4 regions of the Jeotgalicoccus nanhaiensis genome follow, and region 1 is predicted to be linked to each of the others. Evidence: riboswitches for the same ligand, from Rfam matches in the RefSeq annotation. Region 1 holds a riboswitch; each other region holds the start of a gene.

Evidence for each region. Region 1 has a riboswitch for thiamine pyrophosphate ahead of IR135_RS05630 (ECF transporter S component). Riboswitches for the same ligand answer to the same signal wherever they lie in the genome.
Region 2: linked by a shared signal. The riboswitch ahead of thiD (bifunctional hydroxymethylpyrimidine kinase/phosphomethylpyrimidine kinase) and the one ahead of IR135_RS05630 (ECF transporter S component) in region 1 are both predicted to bind thiamine pyrophosphate.
Region 3: linked by a shared signal. The riboswitch ahead of tenA (thiaminase II) and the one ahead of IR135_RS05630 (ECF transporter S component) in region 1 are both predicted to bind thiamine pyrophosphate.
Region 4: linked by a shared signal. The riboswitch ahead of IR135_RS00070 (RicAFT regulatory complex protein RicA family protein) and the one ahead of IR135_RS05630 (ECF transporter S component) in region 1 are both predicted to bind thiamine pyrophosphate.

What each region holds. Positions count from the first base shown of each region.
Region 1 covers NZ_JADGLW010000003.1:220,734-223,866, forward strand. Annotated here, with positions in the region: gene IR135_RS05625 (ABC transporter ATP-binding protein) at 1-793, opposite strand, end outside; gene IR135_RS05630 (ECF transporter S component) at 795-1,376, opposite strand; TPP riboswitch at 1,437-1,528, opposite strand; gene IR135_RS05635 (6-pyruvoyl trahydropterin synthase family protein) at 1,587-1,997, opposite strand; gene ggt (gamma-glutamyltransferase) at 2,194-3,133, shown strand, end outside.
Region 2 covers NZ_JADGLW010000011.1:21,020-24,152, reverse strand. Annotated here, with positions in the region: gene IR135_RS11060 (ABC transporter ATP-binding protein) at 1-135, shown strand, start outside; gene IR135_RS11055 (ABC transporter permease) at 132-1,697, shown strand; TPP riboswitch at 1,740-1,839, shown strand; gene thiD (bifunctional hydroxymethylpyrimidine kinase/phosphomethylpyrimidine kinase) at 1,909-2,700, shown strand; gene thiM (hydroxyethylthiazole kinase) at 2,706-3,133, shown strand, end outside.
Region 3 covers NZ_JADGLW010000007.1:69,472-72,604, reverse strand. Annotated here, with positions in the region: gene IR135_RS09360 (metallophosphoesterase) at 1-39, opposite strand, end outside; gene IR135_RS09355 (hypothetical protein) at 209-391, opposite strand; gene IR135_RS09350 (hypothetical protein) at 510-692, opposite strand; gene tenA (thiaminase II) at 836-1,516, opposite strand; TPP riboswitch at 1,606-1,701, opposite strand; gene IR135_RS09340 (four-helix bundle copper-binding protein) at 1,792-2,118, shown strand; gene IR135_RS09335 (hypothetical protein) at 2,357-2,878, opposite strand; gene IR135_RS09330 (serine hydrolase) at 2,903-3,133, opposite strand, start outside.
Region 4 covers NZ_JADGLW010000001.1:14,571-17,703, forward strand. Annotated here, with positions in the region: gene thiW (energy coupling factor transporter S component ThiW) at 1-294, opposite strand, end outside; gene IR135_RS00070 (RicAFT regulatory complex protein RicA family protein) at 809-1,243, opposite strand; TPP riboswitch at 1,371-1,462, opposite strand; gene IR135_RS00075 (ABC transporter ATP-binding protein) at 1,536-3,133, opposite strand, start outside.

The DNA of each region.
Region 1 (3,133 bases):
CCTGCCGTTCAAGATGGAGGTTTTTTATTTCGAGCAGTACCTCTTCCGCTGGCGGTAACGGATTGAACACTGGAGCTTCCTGCCATGAATCCGGATGCCAAACACCATATTCATTCAAAAGGTGTTTATAATTTTTTAAAACATCGTCCGGAGTACCGTCATGAGTAATCTGAGCCTGATTATTCATCAGAATAACCCGGTCGACTTTGTCCCATATATAATCGACACGATGTTCGACTATAATAACTGTGCGGTTGTGCCAAATGTTTTCAATGACATCCCATAGAGAAGATGCAGACTCGTCATCAAGCATGCTCGTTGGTTCATCGAGAAACAAAGTATCCGGATCTTGCAGCAGGGCTGAAGCGATCGCAAGCTTCTGCTTCATTCCCCCTGATAAATTATTAATATTTAAGTTAAGTGGTATATTAAGTCCCGTCTGACTGAGTGCTTCCAGCATTGCCGTTTCCATATTTTCCTTCGGAATATTTCTATTTTCCAAAATAAAAGCAAGCTCTTCTGCTACTGTAGGCATCGTAAACTGGGAATCAGGATCCTGAAACACATAGGCGTTATTATCAGGAATTTCGATTGATTCGGTTTTCATGGGTGTATGGATTGCCCGCGGGATTAACCCGCCCATGACGTTTAATAACGTGCTTTTACCTGAACCGCTCGGTCCGAGCAGCAGTACTTTCTCGCCGGCTTCAACTTCAATATTTAAATCGGTAAATAATTTTACCGGTGCTTCTGGAAATTTTAAATTTAAGTTCTGTATATTAATTGCCGGCATATTATAATCCTTCATGTGAATTATCGTGTCTTTGTCCTACAAACTTTAATACGCCGGTTTCTTTAAGTGCTTTGTAGAGCAGATGGCCGAGCCAGCCGGCAACAAGCGCGCCGCTGAGTATCCGAAAACTGAACATCAGGACAAGATTCCATGTCTCGAGCATCCCGAGATAACCATAATACCAGTCGAGCGGCAAAGTAGATAAAGCTGCCGCGATGCCGGCCAAGGCTGCCACCATCAGACTCGTACTCTTATATTTAAAGAACATAAAAATAAGTTCGCAGACCAGTCCCTGTATTAAGCCGTACATAATCAGTGAAATATCAAACTGAAGGAGTACAATCGTTTCGCCCGAAGCTGCTGCAAATTCTGCAATCAGAGCAACACCAGGCTTCCTGATAACTAAATAAGCGACAATCGCAGCGATAAACCACATTCCGTATATCAGTTCATTTAAATGCAGACCAAAGGGTTGGAGAATCGTATAAATCCCATCCCATAGAGAATAAATAACAGCGAAAACCAGTGCGATAACGACAGTAATTAAAATATCAGTGAGTGTTAAACCATTTCTTTGTGCCATTTTGAAGCCTCCGTTATAAATTTCAAACAAAAAAACACACCACTAACGGAATGGTGTGCATATAAAAATATGCCACTTCCCTACGCTAGTATAATCTAGATCAGGTGATAAGGGTCAGTCTCAGTCCGATGCGGACACCCCCAGTGGTGGTGAATTTATTATTTGATTATCACTATCATAGTCCACTTGCACGGATTTGTGAAGCTGGAATTATTTAGTTACGGAAATCCCCTGTTTATCGTTTTCATAGAGCGTTACTTTAAGCAGTGTATCTTCCTTTGGCAGATGACTACTAAACTGTTCAAAAATCCAGTACGCAATATTTTCAGCGGTTGTATTCATAGCAGGCAGAGTTTCATTGAGCACGCAATTATCGAGTTTTAAAGCAATGTGCTCTCTATAGATCTGATCAATTAAATGAAAATCTGTGGCAAGGCCCAATTCATTTACCATTGATAATATTTCTAACTGAAATGTGTAGCGATGGTTTTTTAAATCTTTAAAGGCTGTACTGGAAAAAAATATACGGTTATGACAAGTGAATTCGAAATGCTTATTAATAACTATCTGATGATTAAAATATTGAAATTGCTCCGGCGGTTTAACATTTTCTAAAGACATAATTTTACACCTCAATATATAGGTATTTTCTAAATTATACTATACAAAAGATATGAATTTAATTGTGTCAAATTATTGACTGCATGTTCTGATATGGTAACCTTGAGGGAAGTAATTCATAATTTTTAGAATTTTACATCTTTATTTAGAGAGGAGAGACAAAGCGCATCAGCAATTAAAAACAAGGGGGAGTAACATGAAGAATTTTCTAAAACGCTTAGCAGCAGTTATCAGTTTATCATTGCTAATCTTTTCAGCAGGAATTCCCATCGTATCTGCCGAAGCTTTTGATCCGGACTACAGTGAAGATAATGATGTAGCAGCAGCTGATGAAGGGATGGTTGTATCGGCGCACCCGCTTGCTTCTGAAACGGGTTATGATATCCTTGCCAACGGCGGTAACGCCATGGACGCAGCTATTGCTATGCAATATGTATTGACCGTTGCAGAGCCCATGATGTCGGGTATTGGCGGCGGAGGTTTTATGATGGTATATGATGGAGAAACAGGAGAAACATCTGTGATAAACAGCAGGGAACGTGCGCCTGCAGGTGCAGATACGGAAATGTTCCTCGATGAAGACGGGGAAGCATTACCATTTGAAGAACGTGTCAGAAGCGGTAAGTCAGTAGGAGTTCCGGGAACATTGAGGGGCTTGGAGGCAGCCCACGAAACTTGGGGAACAGTTGATATGTCGGCTTTGATTGCTCCAGCAATTTCAATTGCCGAGGAAGGTTTTATGATAGATGACTTCCTGTCTGCACAAATTTCTGATAACGCCGAAAAATTACAGGCTACAGCAGCAGCTGAAGTATTTTTTAACGATGCTGAACCCTTAGCAGAAGGCGATGTACTCGTTCAGGAAGATTTGGCGAAAACTTTAAACCTTATTAAAGATAATGGCATCGATTACTTTTATAACAGTGAAATTTCAAAAGCGGCTGCTGACGCAGTTCAGGAATTCGGCGGCTCAATGACACCAGAAGATTTATCGAATTATGAAATTACATTAGATGAACCGATTTGGGGAGAGTTTAACGGCTATGATATTGCTACCATGCCTCCGCCAAGCTCAGGCGGCATATTCATGCTTCAAATGCTTGGAATGCTCGATGGTTTTGATTTATCCCAGTATG
Region 2 (3,133 bases), on a different contig from region 1:
TATCATTTATTTATCGACAATGAAAAAATCCCGGAGTTTCTGAAATATTTAAAATTATATAACTTGAAAAGTTTAACCACCGCACCACCGCGGCTGGAAGACATTTTTATGCGCTATTACGAGGATAGCCAATGACTTATTTCAATATGCTGATGAAGAATCTGAGAGTGAAATCAGCGCTTTGGATAATTGCACTGTGCGGTTTATCACTCGCAGTACCGCCGGTGTTCGAAGGGCTGTACAGTACGTCAGCAGAACGGGAAGGTATGAAAATGACAGTGGACAATCCGGCGATGATTGCGCTGATTGGTCCGGTGCCTGGCGGAGAATATACAACAGCTGTGATGTTCGGTCATCAGATGCTGATGTTCATGGCATTGTTTCACGGTCTTTTCAATCTTATAATCGCAAATGGTCTGGCCCGAAAAGCTGAGGACGCGGGATTAACCGAATATATCCTGAGCGCAGGTGTCGGCCGAAAAACTATAGTTACAGCCCAGCTGATGAACGGTGCGGTTATTAATTTGCTGGTCTTTGTTATATTAGCGGGCGGTTTAAGTTTATATAATATTGATGGCCTGTCCTTATACGGAAACTTTTATTATGCACTCGGTCTTGCCTTATTCGGTTTTTTATTTTTCGTTATAACACTGGTATTCGGAAACTTATTCGACAGCGGCGACCTGACCTTCGGCATGTCCCTTGCGCTGCTCCTGGGGTTCTACTTATACCGTGCAGTAACAGACGCTTTAGATACAACTTACTCGGTAATATCACCATATCACTGGCTGTCGCGCATTGAAGTATACGGGAGTAACTCGGGAATATGGCTGCTGCCGTTTGCTGTGATTTTAATCCTGATTGTCCTGAGCTGCGTATTATTTTTAAAGCGTGACATCGGGGACAGTTATATAAAAATAAATAAAGAAAAGAACATAAGAAAAATATCCAGCTATCCTAAACTTGCTTTTCTAAATATGCGGGTAATGATTTTCAGCTGGCTGGCCGGTCTGTTTGCCGCCGGCTTATCTTACGGCTCCATATTCGGAGATTTGGAGAGTCTGATCGGAGATAATGATATGCTCCGGGAGGCACTCGGCGACAATAATCCGGCAGTCTTCTTTATCGGCATGCTGCTGGTGATATCGGCGCTAATATCGGCTGTGCCCGCTCTGATGATTAACGGACGTATCCTCACCGAGGAGAAAAAGGGACGCCTGGAAGTGATGAATGCCGGTACGCTGAACCGGAAAGTATCGCGCGGTACTATTTTTACAACACATTATCTGTACGGTATCGGGACAGGAGTGTTATCTTTTCTCTTGACGATAGCCGGCATGTATCTTGCCAGTATAAATGTTGCGGATTTGAGTGTTTCTCTTAAAGACTTCGGTCTTGCGGCAATAAATTACTGTGCGGGTATTATATTTATAGCAGGGATATCCGCATTATTTGCGGGAATCTCCAGAAAGCTGCATACTGCAGCATGGATATATATTGCCTATATCTTTTTTGCAAACTACTTTGGCGTGCTGATAAATATCGATGAAGTGTATTTAATGCTCAGCCCGTTTTACTATTTAAGTGATATGCCTTACGAAAGCATGAATATCAGTGCTGTTTTAATTATCGCGGGCCTCGGAATTCTTTTTGCGGCAATCGGAACGTCGGTGTTCAGACGCCGCAATCTGCTTTGACGGCTAAAAGAAATATGGTACGCTTATGTCAATAAAAAGAATAGAACCCGCTGGGGGCGCCGGTACGGCTGAGATAGCGAATGCTTGTCCCTTTTCACCTGATCCAGGTTATGCTGGCGTAGGGAAGTGCAGATGATTACAGACGAAATCTCTTAATCGATCCAACCCGCTTCCCTGGAAGCGGGTTTTTTATTACAGGAGGATATATTTAATGACTTTACCTATTGGTTTAACTGTTGCAGGAACTGATCCGACAGGCGGAGCGGGAATATTTGCGGATCTTAAAGCAATGCACTCGCGGGGTGTTTACGGTATGGCTGCGGTGACTTCACTGACTGCGCAGAATACACTCGGTGTCCAGGACGTTTACAATGTGCCGGCGGATTTTATCGACAAAGAACTGAACAGCATATTTTCGGACGAAGTGCCGCATGCAATGAAGACTGGAATGGTGGCAGAGGCGGATATGATGACTGTGATTGCCGAATATATCCGGAAGTATAATATTCCGTACGTCATGGATCCGGTAATGATAGCAACGAGCGGAGACCGTCTGATGACGGACATATCGATGGCGACACTGATTGATACGCTGCTCCCGCTGTCACACATAGTAACACCGAATCTTCATGAAGCAGAAGCGATTGCGAATATGACTATCCGGACAGAAGAAGATATTCACCGGGCTCTGAAAATATTTGTTGATGAAATGGGCGCAGCCAGCGTGATTATTAAGGGCGGCCACCTGTCGGGTGATGCAACTGATTATTTATATGACGGGAAAAAAATTTCAACTTTAACAAGAGCGCGTATTGATACGGATCAGACGCACGGTACGGGCTGCACTTTCTCGGCAGTTTTAACAGCCGAGCTTGCAAAAGGCCGTACGGTCGAAGAAGCGTTCAGAACAGGTAAAGCATATATTACCAGTGCAATACAAAATTCTCCCGGTATCGGTAAAGGCAGCGGACCGGTGAATCATTTCAGCTATCAAGGAGACTGATTCAGATGATAGAAGAGTTAAGAAAAAACACACCGCTTGTAGTATGTATTACGAACGACGTCGTGAAGCCTTTTACTGCAAACAGTCTCTTAGCACTCGGAGCATCTCCGATTATGAGCGGTGAAAAAAGCGAAGCACCGGATATTTTAAAACATGCGGGAGCACTGCTTTTAAATATCGGCACGTGCACGGAAGAAAAAGTGCCGCTGTATGAAGAAATGGCACACTGTGCCAATCAGTATAATATTCCGATTGTTCTCGATCCGGTCGGTTACGGCGCATCAGTGTTTCGCAGAAATCTGACTGATAAACTGCTCAGTGAATACGACATTGCACTTGTGAAGGGGAATGCCGGGGAAATACTTGCTCTAAGCGGTAAAGAAGCGGTGTCTAAAGGCGTTGACTCCATCATAGAAGGAAATACGCTGGATAT
Region 3 (3,133 bases), on a different contig from region 1:
ACGGTCAATGTGCAAATCTGAAATAACACCAATTTTCATTACTTTTTCGCTCCCGCATCAGTTTATTGATTCAATGCTACCACAACTTTTATCCTGTATAAAAAATTCCACCTGCCGCTTCTCTATAAAAACAGAATTTATAATTTTTCGATAAAATACGCTAAATCATAAAAATAGTGCCGCCTGAAACGGCAGCACTTCATAATTTTTACTGATCTTCTTCAGTTCCAGCGTCTTCAACTTCATTTTCTTCTTCGTCATCATCCGAATCATCAAGTGCATCTTCTTCGACTTCGTTCTCATCTACTTCCGTTTCATCGACACCCGTGTCGCTGCATGCCGCGAGTGCAAGCACACCAATCAGCGTTGTCACCACTGTCAATTTCTTCATGTAACCAGTCACTCTCCTTAAGTCAGATTAATACTTATATACCCTCGATGTGATAATTTAACACTGTACACGATAAAAAAGTGCCGCCGGCTTTAACCGGCGGCATTTCAAGCATTTTTTAAGCTCCATCGTCTTCTGATTCAGTATCTTCTGTTTCTGTATCTGTTTCAGTCTCTGTACTTTCTGTTTCTGTTCCTTCAGTGCCGGTTTCTTCTGTCTCTGTTCCTTCTTCAGTGTCTCCGCCGCACGCTGCTAATGCTAATACTCCGACTAAAGATCCGATTGTTAAAAGTTTCTTCATTATAGATTTCCAGCTCCTTAAAAGTAAGATAGTATTCAGACTGATTCATGGTGTTAAATCTACAATACCTCAAAGAAAAACTGACTTATACATTATTTACCGACCTTTAACAATTTTGAAAACTTATTAATAATTATAACCGTTTATACACTCACTTTAATCGGCCATTCTTCCCGGTTTTCACACATATCCCAAAACATATATTCATAGAGACTGGTCTTCACGACAATCTCTTCAAGCAGAGCCAGTTCACGTTCAGGTTTTCCTTCAGCGAGCTTATTCAAGAGGGTCATTGCCGTCCCGTTTAAACTGGTGAAATCTTCACCGGAATATGTTTCTACCCACTGCTTGTACGGATTATTTTCCTGCTCCGGATATTTATCCGACAGAGACCTGCCGATGTAATTGTAGCTCCAGGCGCAGGCGAGAAGACATGCAGCAACAGCCGCTGCATCTCCCCGCTGCGCGTGGTTCAGCATATAGCTCGTGTAAGCAGTGTTCACTGCGGATGCTTCGGTCAGAAGAAGTTCCTCTTCTGAAATACCAAACTCCGCAGCGTAACCTCTGTGCAGCTCCATTTCTCCGAAGAGCGTGCCGTGCAGCATTTCAGAAAACATATTCATCGTTTCTAGGTCCGGCGACTTCTCCGCCCCAATCGCCATCAGCCGGGAATACTCAACAAGATATACATAGTCCTGCTTCAGCCAGTGCTGAAACTTCTCCTGCTCGAGTGTTCCGTCCCCTAAACCGGTCACAAACGGATGTTCAAGATACCCGTTCCAAATACTTTCCACGCTGTCCCATAATCTGTCTGTAAACTTCATTGCCTTATCTCCTTTGTATTTCGGCCAAAGACGATAAAAACTCGAACCTTATGAGAGGCCCGGGTCAAAAAATATACAAACTTCCGCGTATATATCGACACAGACTTCCCTGCGCAGGTCCTAACCTACAGGTTCAAAGGGTCGATATTATCTCTCAGCACATCAGTGCGCCCCCAGCCGTTTATATTTGCTTTACAATTCCACTGTACTACAGTTTAAAAAATATTGCTCCGGGAATTAATAAATTGTATGAATCTTTTAAGGAGGAATTATATATGGCTCACGAACAGAATCAGCAGCTGCTTAAAACTCTGCACGAATGTATGGAAGCGTGCAATCACTGTTTCGACGCTTGCTTAAAAGAAGATGATGTAAAAATGATGGCGGACTGTATCAGAACAGACCGTGAATGTGCGGATATGTGCGCATTTTTAGAACAGGCCGTCACAAGAAATTCTCCTTTCGTTAAAGAACTTGCTGGCGTTTGTGCCACGATTTGCGAAGCGTGCGGCAAGGAATGCCAAAAGCATGACCACGATCACTGTCAGGAATGCGCCAAAGCCTGCTTTGAATGTGCGGAAGCATGCAGGGCAGCAGCGTAAAAGAAAGAAAAAGACATGCAGAAATTTTCTGCATGTCTTTTTTATGTACGGACGGTCCTAAAGGCAAAACTTTCCGTCCGGAAGTTTTTGGGAAATCCCCGTCGAAATCAGGTCATCAGCACAATTGTGTTTCGTGTCCAGCATCCGCATTCTTAAATCGTAATCAGATAAATAAACCGTAAATTGTAATCCATCAAATTATCATATAAGAAAGGAACCTGATTTCTGCCGAAAATTTTTATATCGTTTTGAGTTTTACTTCAATTGTTTCCGTACTGTTGAACTTATCGATCAGCATGGATTTGCGGTTTACCTTCACTTCAAGCGCCTCAATATATTCGAGTACTTCTTTTTCACTAATGATACCTTCTTCAACAATACCCACACCAGCTACAGTTTTAATACGCTCACGATGGTAGCCGAAAGCCGTATTATTCTGCAGATTATTGACGATATCCCGTTCCAGTTTCAGTGATTCCAGCACTTCGGATGCCGTATATTCAGCACCATCAATCGTAAGCTTCCCTGTTGTATTCTTATGATGAACAGCAGCTTTCAGCGTAATAATATCGTGTTTCAGCTGTTCAATCTTTTTAAGAGAATCTTTTACATCCGCTGCCTTGCCGTCATTCACGATACTTTCGTTATTTACGGCAACCGGCACGCGATATTCAGTATCGAATTTCGCATATTCCTTATTAAGCTGATTACGGAGATTGCTGACTGTAAAAATTGCTTCCTGCAAAGTGAGTTCTGTCATAAGTGCCTCCCTGGTTTTTAAAATTTAACTCATATACTTCTTAAATATTTTACCCATTTCATTCAGGAAATATTTGCCTTCCTGATTTGTCGGCCAGTTGTCTGAGAAAATAGAGAATATCAGCTGTTTGCCGTTCAGCTGAATCATGCCGAATTCATGCTCGAGCGCTGTCACCGATCCTGTTTTCGAGGCGATAAACTCCGCCTCATGGTCTTCATCGATATTAAAAAATCCGCCGGTTCTGTCGTTAATCTG
Region 4 (3,133 bases), on a different contig from region 1:
GCCGATGATTTCGCCGAGGGCCGCAAGCGACAGCTTTTTAGAGTATTTGTAGAGCAGCCAGGCGGCGAGCGCGCCGATCATACTGCCGGGATAAGCGAAGACGGTGCCCGTGCCGAATAGAATTCTGATCGTCGATGAGATAAAAGCCTGGACGATAACCCAGGGGCCGGTGAGTACCGCACCGAGTACGTTGATCAGGTGCTGCATGGGCGCCGCGCGGATAATGCCGATCGGAATAGTGACTAGCGTACTTAAAATAACGTTTAAAGCGACAAAAGCTGCGGTGAATGTCATGTTTTTAATTAATTTGTTGATGGTGGTGCCTCCTATTTGAATTATTGGTGATGGAATGTGTGGCTTGATGCGTTGGCGTGACGGAAGCTCATGTATACGAAAGGCGCGGTGCGTTGGCATGACGGGTGCTCATGTATACGAAAGGCGCGATGCGTTGGCGTGACGGGCGCTCATGTATACGAAAGGCGCGATGCGTTGGCGTGACGGGCGCTCATGTATACGAAAGGCGCGGTGCGTTGACATGACGGAAGCTCATGTATACGAAAGACGCGATGCGTTGGCATGACGGGCGCTCATGTATACGAAAGGCGCGATGCGTTGGCGTGACGGAAGCTCATGTATACGAAAGGCGCGATGCGTTGATGTGACGAGTGCTCATGTATACGAAAGGCGCGATGCGTTGGCGTGACGGAAGCTCATGTATACGAAAGTCTCAATACGTCAACATACAAAAATGGCGCTGAAACACTCTATTATTCAGAGATTTCAACGCCATTCAATATGTAGATGATGCTTATTTAAACTGGTTCGGGTCGCGGTTTGGTCTGTTGCGGACTGCAGCGCCGGTTTCGCCCTGCATGAGGTCGCCGCCTGTTTGTTCGATAATTTCGCTTGTGACTGTTGAGCTGATTGCATGCGAGACCATCTGCAGCAGTTCGTTGACGCCTGCCTGTGATTCTTTGAACTGGTCAACGAGCGGCATTTCGTCTAATTCTTCTTCGATTTTAGCCAGTTTTTCTTCCGTCATTTTGTAGGCGCGTTCTTTGCCGTAGTTTTGGAAGTTTACAGCTTGCTGCTGCAGGCTTTTCAGGCTGGCCATTTTTTCGCGGATTTCCTGGTTTTCGTGAATCTTAGCTTCCGCTTTCTGGAAGAATTCAACCTGTTCTGTTTCCGCCATCATTTTACCGAGCTTTTTTGCTTCTTCTATTATTTCATCCTTAGTATACATTCGAAGTTCCACCTTTTAGTTGATATATACCATTCATTATATATGAAAGCCTTCATTTATTAAATGTAAATCTCCTGATTCATTTGTCAAAGTACAAAAATGCACACTCCGGCCCTGGAGTGTGCATAACGAATCTATGCCACTTCCCTACGCTGGCATAATCCAGATCAGGTAGTAAGAGTGTCTCTCAGCCTCAAAAAGGCACCTCCAGTGGTGTGCGGTATTTAATTGCTTCCATCATAACTGAACAGAAAGTGTTTGTAAATACAGTTCAGCCGCGTGACTCGTCTATTTACTGGTTGACCATGTCATAGTACTTGCCTTCCAAAGCAAGCAGCTCTTCTTCCGTTCCCGCTTCAAGCAGTTCCCCCTGCTCTAAAACGAAAATCCGGTCGACGGCTTTTATCGTGTTGAGGCGGTGGGCGATAATAATGCTCGTCCGCCCTTTCATCAGCCGCTCCAGCGATTCCTGGATTTTCAGTTCTGTAATCGTGTCGATGCTGGACGTTGCTTCATCGAGCAGCAGGATGGCAGGGTCTGTAATGAGCGCCCGCGCGATGGAGATCAGCTGCTTTTGGCCCTGCGAGATAAAGCCCTCATCTAAATCGAGCACCGTGTCGTAACCCTGCTCGAGCGTCATAATAAAGTCATGGGCATTGGCGACTTTCGCCGCTTCAATCACTTCATCGTCTGTCGCATTCATCCGGCCGTAGCGTATATTTTCACGGATGGTGGCTTCAAACAGGTACGGGTCCTGCAGCACGAAGGCCGTCTGTGAACGAATGTTAGTCCGGGAGTAATCTTTAATATCCTCCCCGTCGACTAAAATGCTGCCGTTATCCGTTTCGTAAAAGCGGGCTAAAAGCTGCATAACCGTCGTCTTACCGGCACCTGTCGCACCGATTAAAGCAACAGATTCGCCGGATGCGACTTCAAATGACAGATTTCTGATTGTCGGCACCTGCTGCTCCCTGCTGTAGGAGAAGGTGACGTCTTTAAATTCAATATGTCCCCGGAGTGTTTTATCAGTAATTTTACCTTCGTCAGCTTCCGCCGGCGTATCGAGTATCTGGAAAACACGTTCTGCACCTGCAATCGCCGACAGCACCTGGTTCAGCTGGTTGGACAGATCAGCGAGCGGACGGGTAAACTGGCGGGCGTATTCTGCAAAGACAACAATTGTTCCGACTGTAACAATACCGTTTGTCGTCAGCGCGAGAATCCCGCCGGCACCCGCGACAATGGTAAACGAAATGTTATTCAGCATATTCATGATTTTAGGAATAAAACCGGAATACAGATTCGCCCAAAAGGTCACTTCTCTTAAATTTTTGGCGCGCATTTCAAAGTTCCTGACCGCCCGTTCTTCCTGGGAGAATACTTTAACAATTTCCTGGCCGGAGACAATTTCTTCAATGTAGCCGTTCAGTTCGCCGGTGCGCCGCTGGCGCATTTTATACAGCGGGCCGGTGCGGTTCGTTATAAATCTGACACTGACAATTAAAATCGGGATAATCAGTGCTGTTAAAAAAGTCAGGAGCGGACTTAAGTACAGCATGACTGAAAAGGTGCCGAGCAGCGTGACAATACTCGTCGTAAACTGGATAAAGGACGAGTTCATCGTCTGAGACAGCGTTTCAATGTCGTTGGTCATCCGGCTCATTAATTCACCGTGCTGGCGTTTATCGTAAAAAGTCACCGGTAGCTCCTGCATATGTTCAAACAGATGATGACGCAAATTGTAAATCGTCCGCTGCGACAAGCCGACCATCAGATAAGCCTGAATGAAGGTGGTCGCCGACAGGAGAACGTACGAGGCTAAGAGTATCATCAGCACTCTGAAGAGCCCGTCGAATTCCCGCGGTATAAAGTAATAATCGACGATTCGGC